Regions from separate parts of the Paenibacillus sp. P13VS genome, predicted to be linked through region 2. Evidence: riboswitches for the same ligand, from Rfam matches in the RefSeq annotation. Region 2 holds a riboswitch; each other region holds the start of a gene.
What was found. Region 2 has a riboswitch for cobalamin ahead of nikB (nickel ABC transporter permease). Riboswitches for the same ligand answer to the same signal wherever they lie in the genome.

Region 1 (5,195 bases), on a different contig from region 2:
GTCCCGTTCGCTCGTAACGGATATAAGGGATTCCTGCCTGTCTGGCTGCTTCCATGGCATTGGCATGGGCCTCTTCCGCAAAGGGATGACTTGCATCCACGATGGCACGGCTTCCTTTTTCACGGACAAGCTGGACCATGGCTTCGATCGTCAGCCTGCCTGTTCGAACCGGCAGCCCCGCCTCGGACAGACTGAGCGCCGCACTCTCGGTTACAACCGATGTGAGTACGTCCATCCCCTGCTGCTGAATCTGCACAGCCAATTCCCGCGCATCACTTGTACCGCATAACATCAAGATCATGGACGGTTCACCCGCTCCGAAGCAGCTGCGATCTGAGCATGCCCTGCATCTTCTGGTGAGGTGTGCTCTCCGTCTCCGCCCTCTTCATCTTGATTATGCAGCGCACCTTCGTGGTCATGATGCGAATGGTGAAGTTCCCCATCGTGGTCATGATGATAATCCAGCGATGCTTCACGGCTGCTCACGGCATGTTCGTGAGTATGCTGCTCCTCATGGTGATGCTCGTGATCATGGGCGTGATGATCGTGGGTGTGTCCATGGTCGTGGTCATGATGATGGTCATGGCTGTGATCGTGTGCATGATCATGATGATGGTGATGGTGGTCATGGTCATGATCGTGGTCGTGATGATGATCGTGGTCGTGATCATGGTGATGGTGGTGATGTTTGGCAGCCTCAAGTCTGAATTGGCAGTTGTCGCAGTTGGCCATTACCCGTCCATTCAACCCTTCGTTCGCACGTTCCAATACCAGCTCCACCAATTTCGGATGGAATCCAAAATATCCCCCGATCTCCACCTGAATGTCCGGATGTGCCGCAGCAAATTCTGCAGTCATCTCATCAATGCGTTTGATCAGTACACCTGTGAACAGGAAATAAGGCATGATGACGATCTTCTTCGCTCCGAGCAGGAGACAACGCTGCAAACCATCCGGGAAGGAAGGCTGCGTCACCCCAATAAAGCTGCTTTCGGCCCACTTGTAAGGGAGCTTCTCCCACAACATCCGGGTCATTTTGAAGAAATCACTGTTGGCATCCGGGTCACTGCTTCCCCGCCCAAGGACAAGTACGGCCGTCTCTTCATCCGTGACAGGAGCTGGCGGAGCCAGCACTGCTGCGCCGCCTTGGCCCGCGGTAACAAGAACAGGCTGAGCTTCCTGCAGACGAGTCTGCATAATTTGAACGACCTTCTCATGTACGCCAATCGGACGCCCATATACAAATTCCACTTGCGGATAACGGATCTTGGCCCGGTCGATGGCATTCGGAATATCAATTTTGGCGTGGCCCGCAGCAAACAGAATAATCGGCACCAATACGACACGCGTTGCCCCTTTATCTACACAAGCCGTAACGCCTTCAGCAATGCTCGGTCTTGTTAATTCCAGAAAACAGGTCTCTACCACGGTATTCTCCGGCGCTTTCTCCGCTACCGCTCGTGCAAACTCCATTAACTCCCGGTTTCCCTCTGGATCACGGCTGCCGTGTCCAACCAGCAAAATGGCATTCATCATGGCTTCTTCCTCCCCCGCCTGATCGATAGACCAGGCATCTCAATTTTAGGTTGTGCTTACTTGGTACACGAGCCTTTCACGCAGGGTAACTGGTTACCCAATCATTTCGATCTATATAAAAGTGCAATGGAATTTTTTTCGGTATAACTACAAATGCTGGTTAAAAAATATCAGATGGTAACAACACTCGCGCGATCCCTAGTCGCCGCATACCGGGTTTACTTCCACGGTCACAGGCGCATCGACGTGACGGAAGCCTTGGATTACTCCAACCCGTTTGAAAAATTTATGGAACCTCTCATTCGGATGTCCCTTTTCCTTGTACTCCGCTACGATTCGCTCCACTATCCCGCCAATCTGATCACCTGGAATCCCTTCGGCTACCGGCTGGGCAGGGTGAGCGTTTCGTCCGAACTTCTTGCCGCCAAGGAACAGGTCGTATCCGCCCTTGCGGTAGACGATGCCGATGTCCTCAAGCACGGCACCGTAACATGCCATGCCGCAGCCATTCAGAGCCACGCTGGTCTCTTTCGGCGCACTAAGTCCGCCTATAACAGCCTGCAAATGATTGGCCATCGGAACGGCATCATCCTTCTCCATGTTGCAGAAGTCACAGGCCTTCACCTTGATAACGTCACCGATCGGCACCACGATGAAATTCGCTGCACGCAGTTCTTCTACCAGCTGATCCGGCTCAAAGGTCGGTACCCGCAAAATAATCTGATGCTCCGGCGTGTATTCCAGCTCGCCTTCTTCACTCGCGCATTGTGCCAGCAGCGCCATCTGGGCTGCGGTAAACTTCTTGTTGCCGACACCAGGCGACACGCTAATCTCGAACAGCGGTGCCTTGCGTCCCGGCTCGGGTGCTGTCCGCACAGCAGCTGCCCCGGCAGTCTGCGTTCCGGCTGGCATCCCTGACCCGGCTGCATCCAGCCAGCGGCTGGCCGCTTCGCCAGATAGCTTGCCGCCTGCCGCAAGCCGCGTCAGTGCTTCGGCAGCCAGTTCGGCCGCACCAGCATGCGGCACCGCCAAGGCAGCACGAAGTGCGCCTTCCACCGCTGCAGGCCGCTCGGCTGCAAGCACTGCGGTGCTGCCGCCCGCTGGCTGAGCAGCAGGCAAGCCAGCGCCCTGCTGCCCTTGCGGTCCCATGCCCGTACTGGCGCTGGCGCCGCGCAGGGCTGGTTCCGCAGCTAGCTGCGCGGTCTGCGTATCGCGGACTGTGCCTGCTGCATCGGCGGAAGCGGCAGAACGGGCCTCCATCGCGCCGAGCGACCAAGGCTCAGCTTCCGTGCGGAGCCGCTCATGCGGTCTGAGCGGCTGTTCCACGGTATTCAGCGTGTATTTCCGCTGATATCCGCGCGGTGTGACCATGAGTCCTTCGTACATCATGGTCGAGGAGTTACCAATGATCACGGTCGTCAGCATGCCGATATCATGATTCAACATGTCTTCCAGCGTGGTCATCACGACATCCTGACGTTCACGGTAGGCACTTTTTACAAGCCCCACCGGCGTCTGGGGACTACGGTACCGCAGCAGCATCTCCTGCGTCTCCACGATCTGGCGTGTCCGGCGTCCACTGCGAGGGTTGTACAGAGCAATGACAAAATCAGCTGATGCTGCTGCTTCAACTCGGCGAATAATCGTCTCCCATGGCGTAAGGTGGTCACTCAGACTGATCGTACATGCATCATGCATCACGGGTGCGCCGAGCAAGGAAGCACAGGATTGAATGGCAGATACACCCGGAATAACCTCAACGCCAACGCCGGTTTCCGGCTTCCAGCCTTGCTCCATCAGCACCTCATACACCAGTCCGGCCATGCCATATACGCCTGCGTCGCCACTGGAGATTACTGCAACGATTTTGCCCATCTCGGCCTGTCTGACCGCTTCCTGTGCCCGGCTGACTTCTTCGGTCATGCCTGTCCGTACAATCTCCTGTCCGTCCAGGAGTGGACGAATCAGATCAACGTAGGTGTTATAACCAATGATGACCTCACTCTCCCGAAGTGCCTCCAATGCCCGTGTGGTGATATGCTCCATCGCTCCTGGGCCAAATCCGATAATCAGCAGCTTTCCTTGATTCTGCATTGCTTCTCCTCCTCCATCTCCCTGTTCACCCTTAGCGCGTCAATCACATCTATATACATCGCTTCTTCAACCATGGTCTGTAGCAGAGCTCTGAATTATTGGGTGCTCCGTGCAGCTCAATCTTCTTATCCCGGCTATTCCAAAACAGTGAAAAAGGACGGCTTGACCGACCTTCTTCTTCGCGGCATGTTCGATTAGATCCGGTTCCGGATCGACTGTAAAAAACAAAAAAATCCCATCCTTATAACGGATGGGATACGCATGTACGTACACTCAAGAAGACAGTCCACGGCCCTATTGAGGATAGACCTGTGGCTGCATGGCCGCAAAGGGCCTGCCAGGCGAACCGGTTGTTCGCCCGTTTCCTGATTCTTCGTACACCACTCCTTTCCGCGAAGGGTTCGGTGACACATGCAAGGTAGGTCTCCTGGCTCTGGATCATCAGCTTCCTTTTCTGTCTTCCCCGGATGTCCGAGTGACTTGGATGAAAAGGGCTTCCCCATTACAGTGGCGGGACCGCTCGGGATTTGCACCCGATTCCCTGTTACCTCTTGCTCGACGCAAGAGCACCTTGCTTGTTTTCATGAATGATATTGCTTTCATCATAACACCGCTCAGGAAAAAATGTCCATGCTTATGATGCTTGTCCACAATTCTATGTTCAGACAAAACACAAAAAAGTTCTGATCCAGAACAGATCAGAACTTGAATGTTGATATCCATATATGTAGCTCTCATAACGATCTTATCGAATCCTTTAACAGACCTGCGTCCTGATCTACTTATCAGGATTTTTCTGCGTGTGCTGCAGCAACATATCGTCCCAGTTCAACGATGAGTGCTCCCATCTTTTCTTCCTCCGGAACAACAAGTGCTTCAATTCCTTCTTCACGCATGGCGTTTGCAGTCACCTTACCTACAGATGCAGGAATCACACCGTCCCGGAAAGCCTGCTGCATCTGTTCCAGCTTGCCTTGGGAAGCTGCGTATGCTGCCAGAAACCGTACTTGGGGGCCGCTGGTGAATGCTACGGCATCGACCTCATGCTGCACGATTTCATTCAAAAGCAGTTCCAGTTCGGCCTCTTCCGGTGGTACATGGCGATAAGGCAGAACCTGTCTTACTTCAGCACCCTGTTCTTCCAGCCAGTTGACCAGCTTCGGTGCAGTTTCTCCATGAAGCTGGAGCATGACTTTTTTGCCGGCAAGATTATGTGGCGCGAATTCTCGGATCAGTCCGTCCGTACTACCGTCATCATCCCGGACCAGCGGTGCAAGCTTGCGCTTGCGAAGTGAGTTCACCGTTTTGTATCCTCTTGCTGCAATGGAGGCTTCCGCCAAGACATCCAGCAGTTGACCAGCTATGTCCATATCCTCTGCCATTTCAAATATGGCATCCAGTCCCATGCCTGTAGTTAATACCGCCCAGTCGGGTGGATCAGAGATCAAGGAGACGAGACCGTCGCGTATGTTCCGATCATCCAGGAATACCGTTCCCTGTGCTGGCCGCACGAGTGGAATACCACCCATTTTCTCAACTAACAACGCCATTTCCTTGGATTTACG
Region 2 (5,195 bases):
GGAGGTTGCCTTTTCCAGATGGGTCACGCATTTGGCCAAGGTGCTCTTGCCACTTCCGCTCTCCCCTACAATTCCCAGACATTCACCCGGAAAGAGCTTCAGATTGATCGATTGCAATGCTGCATGTGCTCCCTGGCCCCTGGATTCGTAGGTTTTACTTAAATTCCTCATTTCCAGAACGGGTATCCTCTCATCTATCATCCGTATTCCCCTCCAATTCAGGTACTGCAGCTAGCAATCCGCGGGTATAAGCATGACGTGGACTTGTAATAATGCTTGAAGTTTGTCCAAACTCAACCAGTAACCCATTCAGCATCACACCGATGTAGTCTGCCATATGGGCTGCAACGGCAATATTGTGCGTCACAATGATCATCCCTGTTCCCTGACTTGCCCGAAGGTTGGTCAATCGTTTGATCACTTCAACCTGAGTGGTTACATCCAGCGCACTGGTCGGTTCATCGGCAAGCAGCAGTTCAGGCTCCATCGTTATCGCCATGGCAATTGCCGTTCGCTGCTTCATGCCTCCGCTAAGCTGGGCGGGGTACATACTCATCATCCGCTCGGGATCACCCAGTCCCATCTGTGAGAGCATGTCCACCGCCATGGCATAGGCACCTTTCTTCGATAGTTCAACGTGTGTACGGATCGCCTCGATGTACTGACTTCCTATTGTACGGATGGGATTCAGATAAGACCCGCTATCCTGAAAAACCATAGCCATCCGCTTGCCGCGTATGCTGCCCCATTCCTTCTGCGAAAGACTAAATATCGATTTCCCCTGAAAAACAATGTCTCCCCCGGCATACTGCCCGCCGTCTGGAAGCATGCCCAGCAAAGCTCGAAGCAACGTCGATTTACCACTTCCGCTCTCGCCCACGATTCCGATAATCTCCCCGGCATTCATTGCGAACGAAACATTCTGCAGTGCAGGTGAACCGCTCTTATACACTACAGAAAGCCGATCTACTTCCAGTAAAACGCTCATTATTGCCCAACCTGGATATTGCGATCCAGGAGATAAAAGTCAATCGGATACATCGTTGCACCCTGTACGGTGCTCTTGCTGACAATGTTAATTGGAGTGTAGGTAATAAACATGTATGCCGCATCATCCAGAATCATCTGCTGGGCTTCTGCAGCCAGTTCATATCTTTTCCCCACATCGAATTCCGAATGAAGCTGCTGAATCACCGCATCCAGCTTCGGATTGCTGTATCCACCGATGTTCCACTCCGCTCCCGTTTTGAAATAAAAGTCGAGAATATACTGGGGATCTCCGGTAATCCCTGTATTAATGCTGGTCAGCGCCAAATCGTAGTTCCCGCTTTTTTGGTGATCAGTTAGATCCTCGTAAGAGGTCAGTTCCAAATTAACTCCAATTTCCTTGAGCTGGGACTGCATTGCAGCAGCCACAATGGAGTCCGATTCGTAAGCTGAATTGAGGATCAATTGAAGCGTTAGCTTTTGTCCGTCTTTTTCCCGAATACCGTCCCCATCCGCATCCTTGTAGCCAGCCTCATCCAACAGCTTCTTGGCAGTCTCCGGTTCATAGTCATACCCCTTCACCTGTTCGTAGCCAAAAGGAAGAGCCGAGGTAAACGGTCCTTTGGCCGCCTGGCCGCCCACCAGTGTGTTTGCATACATCTCGCGGTCTATGCCATATGAGATTGCACGTCTTACGTCCGGCTCACTCAGCAGCGGATTTTGCGTATTAAACCATACAAACTGCGTACGCAGGCTCGGGATTTCGTCAATCGTATATTGACTCTGATCCTGGAATAATGCCAAGCTGCTTCGTCCCACGTTGCTGGCTACATCAATCTCACCCGATTGCAGTGCAAGGGCACGCGTGCTGTCATCCTTGATATATTTGAATGTAATGGTATCCACATCGGCTGCCCCGTCCCAGTATCCGTCATACTTTTTCACCTGAATCTCCTGATCCGGGGTATATCCAGTGACCATAAATGGACCTGTGGCGATAGGTTCACTCTTGAATTGGGATGTATCTGCACTCGTATCCACAATCACAAACAAGGGTTCAGCAATATTGCCGAGCAGGGAGGCGTAAGGCTCCGTTGTTTTGATGGTGAGATCCTGGCCTTCTGCAGTCATGGAAGCTACCGGTAAGGTCGATGGCCCTCTCTCATTCAGCTGCATGGAACGTTCAATGGACTTCTTCACCGCATCTGCTGTGACCTTATTTCCGTTATGAAACGTTACGCCGTCCCGGATATGAAAATGCCATGTCGTATCATCAATACGATCCCAGCTATCCGCAATTTTCGGTACCAATTTCATATTTTCGTCAAACTGAATCAGGGTCTCTCCTATCGCTGCCCGTGTAAGGGTCCAGCCGTTCCACTCCTCTGCCGGATCCAGATTACTTCCAAGCCAGAATAGCGCTACATTCAGATGCGTCGGTGTACCTGCACTGCCTTTATCAGCCTCAGCCGCCTTTTCACCAGATGATGATGAGGTGGAGGTACTTGTTGTGGTTTGGCCACATGCCGCGATAATACATAAAACCAATAATGACAGTACGGTAAGCGTTAGCGTTTTTCCATATCTCGAATTCATTCCCGTTCCTCCTGTTAAGCTGCCTTTTTCTTAGGATCCAGCACATCCCTTAGACTGTCGCCCAGCAAATTAAAAATGATCACCGTGCAAAAAATCGCAAGTCCCGGATAAATCAACAGCCACGGAGCTGTCTGCAAATATCGTCTGCCTTCATTCAGCATCGCCCCCCACTCCGGTTCAGGAGGCTGAGCACCCAGCCCGAGAAAGGACAGGCCTGATATGGATAACATCATGCCGCCCACATCCATCATTGCCATGACGATGAGAGGAGACAGCATGTTGGGCAGGATGGTTCTGGTGATGATCTGAATCTTCCGCGCGCCGCTGAAGGCGGCCGCCGCGACATACTCCTTTTGCTGTAGCGAGATCACCAGACTTCTTGCCAGTCGTGCATACTTCGCCCACCAAACAACCGCCAGGGCAATTACCGTATTAAATAGGCCTGGCCCCAGCATCCCCACTACTGCGATGGCGAAGATTAATCCTGGAAAGGCCATCAGCGTATCGGATAACCGCATCAGCACTGTATCCGTCAGACCACGGGCAAAACCCGCGATAACACCAATGGCTACACCAAGCACAAACACAATTCCGATCATCATAAATGTAAGCAGAAGCGACGTCCTGGCCCCATAAAGGATACGGGATAACACGCAGCGTCCAAGCTGATCGGTTCCAAGCGGATATTCCGAGCTGGCTGGCTGCAGCACCTTGGCAAAATTCGTTGCCAGTGGATCATGCGGTGCGAGCAGCGGCGCAATCATGGCGAGAATGACCCAGAGAAGGGTCAGTGAACATAGAAACGTGAACCAGCGATGCTGTGTCAGAATAAGCTTAAATTCTCTCATTTTAGACATCCACGTCCAGTCGAATCCGCGGGTCATGCAGATGTGTCCAGAGATCAACCATCAGATTCAGCAATACATAGATGGTTGCCATCCAGATGACATAGCCCTGAATCAGGGGATAGTCCCTTGTAAAGATGGCATCCACCGCCATCTGCCCTACACCCGGCCATACGAACAAACTTTCCACAATGGCTGCCCCGCCGAGCAGCGCGCCTGTAGACATGCCCATGAGCGTAACGATGGGTAATAATATATTGGGTAAAATATGCTGCATCATAATGACTCTCTCCCTCACGCCTCTGGCTCTGGCCCCCGTGACATAGTTCTGGGACATCTCTTCCAGAATCACCGTACGGATCTGCCTGATATATTGCGCGATCAGAGGTAACGCCAGTGTGCATGCAGGCAATATCAGGCTGTTCCAGCCCGAACTCCCCATGACGGGAAGCTGCTTGAGTTGTACGCCAAACACCAGCATGAGCAGCATCCCGAGCCAGAAGCTCGGCATGGACAACCCGGCAAACGAAAACAGGCGTATGACGTAATCCAGCACGTTGTTTCTGTAGACGGCCGACAAAATACCCAGTGGAAACGCAATCAGAATGACCAGCAGCAGGGCACTTCCTGTTAGCCGAAGCGTGGCTGGAAGCCTGGACAGCAGAATGTCGAGCACAGGCCTGTCGTATTTATAGGACGTTCCGAAGTCTCCGGTAAGCACCTGTCCCAGCCAGGTTCCGTAGCGTATCCAAAACGGCTGATCCAGTCCCAGCTGGACACGCACCTGCTGTACCAATTCGTCCGACGGTGTGACCCCTGTAGACATGAGCATAAGCCTTGCGGGGTCCCCCGGAGACAGATAGGTCAGCAGAAAGGTCAGAAACGAAATGCCGAATAACACGGCTGCCAGCTGAATGAATCTTTTTACAATATATCTACTCACATGTCTGACATCCTCTCCCCAATCTCCAACCCCGTACATGACTTGTCCATGCGTATCAAAAAAGACGTCTCTCTCTCCGCTAGTACCGGATAAGGACGTCTTAAATAAACAGATTTTCAGAAAAAATCATGCTCTCTAAACACCTTCCTATCTCCCGTAGGTACTACTGTGTTGTTAAACTAGGCAGGTCTCCTGGCTCCAGAATCCTCGTCATTGCAGCACCTTCCCGGCCTAAACCAGTGGCATAACGCTGCATGACTCCTCTGTTACAGTGGCGGGACCGCGCCGGCATCACACCGGTCTTCCCTATTAAGCTTCTACCCGAAGGTAAAGCACCCAGTTCCACATATTCAATTGAAATGCATTCTGTACCAGTATAGCTGGCTCACAGATAATGATCAAAGCATTTATTCAAATTTGAAACAGCTCATCAGCCTATTCCCGCTCTCTCGAACCTTTCGGGGAGACTCCTGTCACACGTTTGAACATCTTGGAAAATAACAACGGATCCGTATACCCCACGGAGTGGGCAACCTCACTGACCGAAAGCGTTGAACTCTGCAGCAGCTCTGCTGCGCGATTCATCCGGTATTCAAGAAAAAAGGCTTGCAGCGACTTCCCGTACTTCTCCTTAAACAGACCGGACAGATACGTACGATCCAGACGCACCGACTGCGCAATATCAAGGATGGACGTCTTCTGGCTGTACCTGTTCTCCATAAACTGAACGGCTTGCCTGATGTATTCATCCTTGGTGGAAAGAGGCCTCTGCGGCTTGTCCTCATCAGGGGAGGAGGAGATCAGTTCAGCCATTAATCGGTACA
Region 3 (5,195 bases), on a different contig from region 2:
ATATGGGCAGGAATGACAGGGGCATGGATTATTTTGGCAGCATACATACTGGATCGCCTCATAGGAGATCCGCGCTGGATTCCCCACCCGGTGATTGGCATGGGCAAAGGAATTTCTGCACTGGAGCGGACCATCAGAAAACGAGTGAGCAGTGATCAGGGGCTTAAACGGGCAGGGATGCTTTTTCCGATCGTCATTGCTGGTGGTGCATTTGTGCTTACTTGGGGAGTGTTGTACATCCTGGGACTTGTTCACCCAGTGATTGCCGTTATCGCTGAAGTGGTACTGATTGCCACCACCATTGCTTCCAAAGGACTGAAGGATGCAGGCATGGAAGTGTATCGTCATCTGAGAGAAAGGGATTGGCCTGCGGCTAGACGTTCACTCGGCATGATCGTGGGGCGGGATACAGCACATCTGGATGAACCGGAAGTGGTGAGGGGAACTGTGGAGACTGTAGCGGAAAATATCGTGGATGCCATCGTTTCACCGCTGTTCTATGCCCTGATTGGCGGTGCTCCGCTTGCGATGGCCTATCGGGCCGTCAATACACTGGATTCCATGGTTGGTTATAAAAATGAAAAGTACTTGCATCTCGGCTGGGCCTCTGCTCGTCTGGATGATTGGGCGAACTGGATTCCGGCGCGGCTTACCGCCTTGCTGCTCATTACGGGTGCATGGTTCATGAGATTGAACGCAAAAGGTGCTGCACGCATGGTTCGCCGGGATGCCCGATTGCACCCCAGCCCGAACAGTGGATTCCCGGAGTCGGCCGTTGCGGGAGCGCTGGGCATCAGGCTTGGCGGGCATAACGTCTATCACGGTGTGGCTTCTTTTCGAGCCTATATGGGCGATCAGACACGGCTAATGGAAGCAGAGGATATCGTGCGGACCACGCGTTTGATGTTCTGGTCGGCGGGAGCTTTTGTGCTGTTATGCTGGCTGGTAACGTTCGGCATCTGGACAGCTGGAGGTGCGCTGTTATGGAAGTAGAATCCGGGAAGCATGGAACAGGAGCGCGGGAGATCGTGTTTATCCGTCATGGGACAACTTCTTGGAATGTGGAAAAGAGATATCTCGGACATACCGATATCGGTCTCCTGCCGGATGCAGAGCGGGAACTGGCGCCGCTTCGCGAGTCCATTCGCGGAATCACATGGGATGCGCTATATTGCAGTGATCTGCTGCGCTGCCGGCAGACCGTGGAACGAATTGCTCCGGTACAAGCAGGACAAGTACAGTATGATCCGCGTCTGCGTGAGATTGATTTTGGGCAATGGGAAGGGATGACTTACAATGAGCTCAAGGGCAATCCGCTCTACCGGAATTGGATTGATGCACCGCAGGATGTGACGCCACCGGGCGGCGAGCCTTGGCAGGCTTTTGCTGCGCGGATCGACTCTTTCGTGAAGGAGTGTCTTGTGTCCGTTTCGCCAGAGGAACATATCGAAGAAAATTATGTTCCTGCGATTGCCGTTGTTACCCATGGCGGTGTCATTCGGTATGCCATGTCACGTCTCATACCGGAACTGGGATTCTGGGATACGCAGGTCATTCCGGGGCAAGCCATTAAGGTTCGGCTTGAAAAAAGCGGAAATCGCTGGGTTTCAAGCAGGGTGTCTTTTCCGTGAATCGGGTTGTAAGGATGTGCAATATAACCTATAATCACAACAGAAGTGTGACTTCAGCATGAATACATATCTCGTTATGCGCTTAAGCGCTGAGGGATGGGACATGCTCACTTGAATGGTTACTATATCAGCGACCACGGGTCCCTTGTGCGCAAGAAGAGCTCATCGAGTTAATGCAAACGATGAACGGCACAAAGGGTGAAATAGGGAAGCCGGTGTGAATCCGGCACGGTCCCGCCACTGTAAATCAGGACAAGCAGTCCTGTAAGTCAGGTTACCTGCCCTGGACGTACAAACCGGTGTTCCTTCGAGGAAAGGACAGCGTTTCGGGCAATTCTATGTGCATGAACAGCGGGTACGCTGTAGATGTGCAGATCGCCATATGCGAGACGTCATCCCTGATCCTGACGTAAGGATCGGGGATTTTTTTGTTCATATAGGATGAACCTGTAAGCTTTACACTAGACCACTACGATTGCAGTACCGTCTTCCGATCGCTGTTATCCCCCAGATTTCTTTGATCCCCTTATTAAAAGGGGAAATCCGGTGATAGCGTATGCTTCCGGTGTAGCTTCCCTTCGGAAAGCTTTTAGGCGAACACTTCGTTTCTCCAGATCGGTTCTGCACTCTCCGTTAACGTGTAAATGTTGCAGTTCAAACCTTATATAGGAACACCAAAGTATGGGGAGTAAGAGTTTGAGCATGTCGCAAGAAATAGTACAAATAGAGAAGGGGAGAATGAACAGAATGAACATCAAGAATTGGAAAGGCATGGCGTCCCTGCTGACAGCAGCGATGCTCACACTGGCTTTGGCCGGATGTGGAAATGCAACAACGAACGAGGGAACAGGTACGTCTACGCAGCAGCCGGCACAGGAGCAATCCCAAGGCCAGGAGCAGACGGATCTCAAAACACAATATCCACTTACGGTAACGGATGCAACTGGTGAATCCTTCACGTTTGAGAAAGCGCCAGCCAAAATCGTATCCGTGTCTCCGGCAGAAACTGAGTCATTGTTCGCCCTTGGACTGGACGAGCAGATCGTAGGCGTATCCGACTATGACGATTATCCGGAAGCTGCAACGACCAAACCGAAAATGGGCGGTGTAACGAAGCCCAATGAAGAGTCAATTATCGCAGCTGAAGCAGACATCGTATTTACAGGCATCTCCATGAGCGAAGAGGCTGTGACCAAGCTGCGCGAGCTGGGTATCACCATTTTCAAAACAGATCCGAAATCGATAGACGATGTCATGAACAACATCGAAACGTTCGGAAAAATCACGGATCATCAGGAGCAGGCACAGGAGCTCATCACGAAGATGAAACAGGACGTGGCTGACGTAACCGAAGCGGTTAAGGCTGTGAAGTCGGAAGATCAGAAAAAGGTATATGTTGAATTCTCCCCAGGCTGGACTGTGGGTAAAGGCGAATTCATGGATGAACTGATCACCGTAGCCGGTGGAATCAACGTTGCTTCCGACCTCGTGGGCTGGAATGAAATTAACGAAGAGAACATTATTGCTTCCAATCCCGATGTCATTCTGTACGCGAATGATGTTATTGATGAAAACTCCAAAACACTGGATCAGATCATCAAAGAGCGCAGCGGCTGGGATCAAATCACAGCTGTGAAAGACGATGCAGTCATTGGCCTGGATGCCAACCTGCTGAGCCGTCCGGGTCCACGTGTAACGGAAGGTTTGAAAGCTGTAGCCAAAGCGATCTATCCTGACCTGTTCCAATGAGTAAAAAGCTGGCAGTGTACGGAACAGCCGGAATTCTGCTGCTTGTGCTGACTGTGCTGATCTGTACGGGCATCGGTTCAGTGGCTCTGCCTGTCCGTGACATTGCAGGCATTCTGCTTCATCACATGCCATGGATCGGAGACTGGATCACGCCCGACTGGAGTACGGCAGCCGAGCAGATTATATGGAAGGTCAGGTTCCCGCGGGTGCTGCTTGCTGTACTCGTGGGTGCATCGCTGGCCATCGCCGGAGCGGGCTTCCAGGGGGTTCTTCGTAACCCGCTGGCAGATCCGTTTACGCTTGGCGTATCGTCTGGCGCATCGGTGGGCGCTGCTTTTCTGATTTTCTTCGGATTGCAGTATGCACTGATCGGAATCTGGACCTTGCCGCTCGTTGCGTTTCTGACGGGCGTGCTCACATTATGGTTTGTGCTCGCCCTGGCTCGTGAAGGGCGCAAAATACCGACGCACAGCCTGATTCTGGCGGGTGTGGTGATGCAAAGTTTTCTGGGAGCGGTGGTCTCCTTCCTGTCGACCATGTCGAAACAGACAATTAACGAAATTATATACTGGACGATGGGAAGTCTGGCTCTGCGTGGGTGGTCGTATACGGCCATCCTTTTCCCGTATTTTATACTGGGTCTGATTTTCCTCTGGAGCCGTGCCCGTTCCTTGAATGTGCTTGCACTGGGGGAACGGCAGGCTGCACATATCGGTGTCCAGGTGGATGGACTGAAGCTATCCGTCCTTGCCGTAGGAACACTGCTTACCGCCGGGGCGGTCTCGGTTTCGGGTGTCATTGGATTCGTAGGTCTTGTCATCCCGCACATTCTTCGGCTGATCGTTGGGCCTGACTATCGTTTGCTGGTTCCCTTGTCCGCGATTGGCGGAGCCATCTTCATGGTATGGGCAGACACGATTGCACGCTCCCTGCTGGCACCGACCGAAATTCCGCTTGGTGTGGTGACGGCCTTTGTCGGGGCTCCTTTCTTCGCGTATCTGCTGCATCGGAATAAAAAGCTGCGAAAAGGGGTGATGCCATGAGTACAAACATGAGTGCAAACATGAGTGCAAACATGGGTACAAGCATTACCTCAAACGATCCACTGATTGAAGTTGCTGGTGCAGGCAAAATGTATGGAGAACACCGGGCACTGCATAACGTGGACTGGCGTGTCACAGAAGGCGAATGGTGGGGTGTAGTCGGTCCAAACGGAAGCGGAAAATCAACGCTGCTCCAGCTCATCGCAGGAACCGAACAGCCTGGCGCAGGCAGCATTCGGATTGCAGGGCGGGAGATTACCTCATACACTCGCAAAGACCTGTCCCGCATGATTGCGGTGCTGCAGCAGGATGGCCTGCCTGCCATCTCCTATCCCGTCCGAGATGTGGTGGAGATGGGACGTTATCCTTATCAGAATTGGTTAGGCAGGGAATCGGCGGATGGAGCGGCCGTGGTGGACCGGGTACTGGAAGAACTGGGTCTAACGGAAATGGCCGACAGGCCGCTCGATGCACTCAGCGGCGGGCAGAGGCAGCGGGTGGCGCTCGCCAAAGTCATGGCCCAGGAACCCCAATTATTATTGTTGGATGAGCCAACCACCTTTCTTGATATCCGATATCAATTGCAATTCATGGAGCTATTATCTTCGTGGCGGCAAAAAAATAACATTACCATTGTGGCTGTGCTGCACGATCTGAACCTCGCTGCGCAATTCTGCGATCATATTCTCGCCCTGCGCGAGGGCATGTGCGTGAGCAGTGGACCACCGCATTCGCTGATGACGGAAGAGAACATTCGGGATATCTTCCGGGT

Region 1: another riboswitch for cobalamin. It lies ahead of cobJ (precorrin-3B C(17)-methyltransferase); the one in region 2 lies ahead of nikB (nickel ABC transporter permease).
Region 3: another riboswitch for cobalamin. It lies ahead of GUA98_RS10620 (ABC transporter substrate-binding protein); the one in region 2 lies ahead of nikB (nickel ABC transporter permease).

What each region holds. Positions count from the first base shown of each region.
Region 1 is NZ_WYEV01000005.1:295,097-300,291, forward strand. It holds gene cobK (precorrin-6A reductase) at 1-301, opposite strand, end outside; gene GUA98_RS15055 (sirohydrochlorin chelatase) at 298-1,533, opposite strand; gene cobJ (precorrin-3B C(17)-methyltransferase) at 1,735-3,630, opposite strand; cobalamin riboswitch at 4,030-4,219, opposite strand; gene GUA98_RS15065 (uroporphyrinogen-III synthase) at 4,416-5,195, opposite strand, start outside.
Region 2 is NZ_WYEV01000010.1:31,113-36,307, forward strand. It holds gene GUA98_RS22390 (ABC transporter ATP-binding protein) at 1-201, opposite strand, end outside; gene GUA98_RS22395 (ABC transporter ATP-binding protein) at 191-988, opposite strand; gene GUA98_RS22400 (ABC transporter substrate-binding protein) at 988-2,583, opposite strand; gene nikC (nickel transporter permease) at 2,598-3,431, opposite strand; gene nikB (nickel ABC transporter permease) at 3,433-4,371, opposite strand; cobalamin riboswitch at 4,536-4,726, opposite strand; gene GUA98_RS22415 (AraC family transcriptional regulator) at 4,807-5,195, opposite strand, start outside.
Region 3 is NZ_WYEV01000004.1:182,546-187,740, reverse strand. It holds gene cbiB (adenosylcobinamide-phosphate synthase CbiB) at 13-993, shown strand; gene GUA98_RS10625 (histidine phosphatase family protein) at 984-1,631, shown strand; cobalamin riboswitch at 1,802-1,932, shown strand; gene GUA98_RS10620 (ABC transporter substrate-binding protein) at 2,379-3,380, shown strand; gene GUA98_RS10615 (FecCD family ABC transporter permease) at 3,377-4,423, shown strand; gene GUA98_RS10610 (ABC transporter ATP-binding protein) at 4,456-5,195, shown strand, end outside.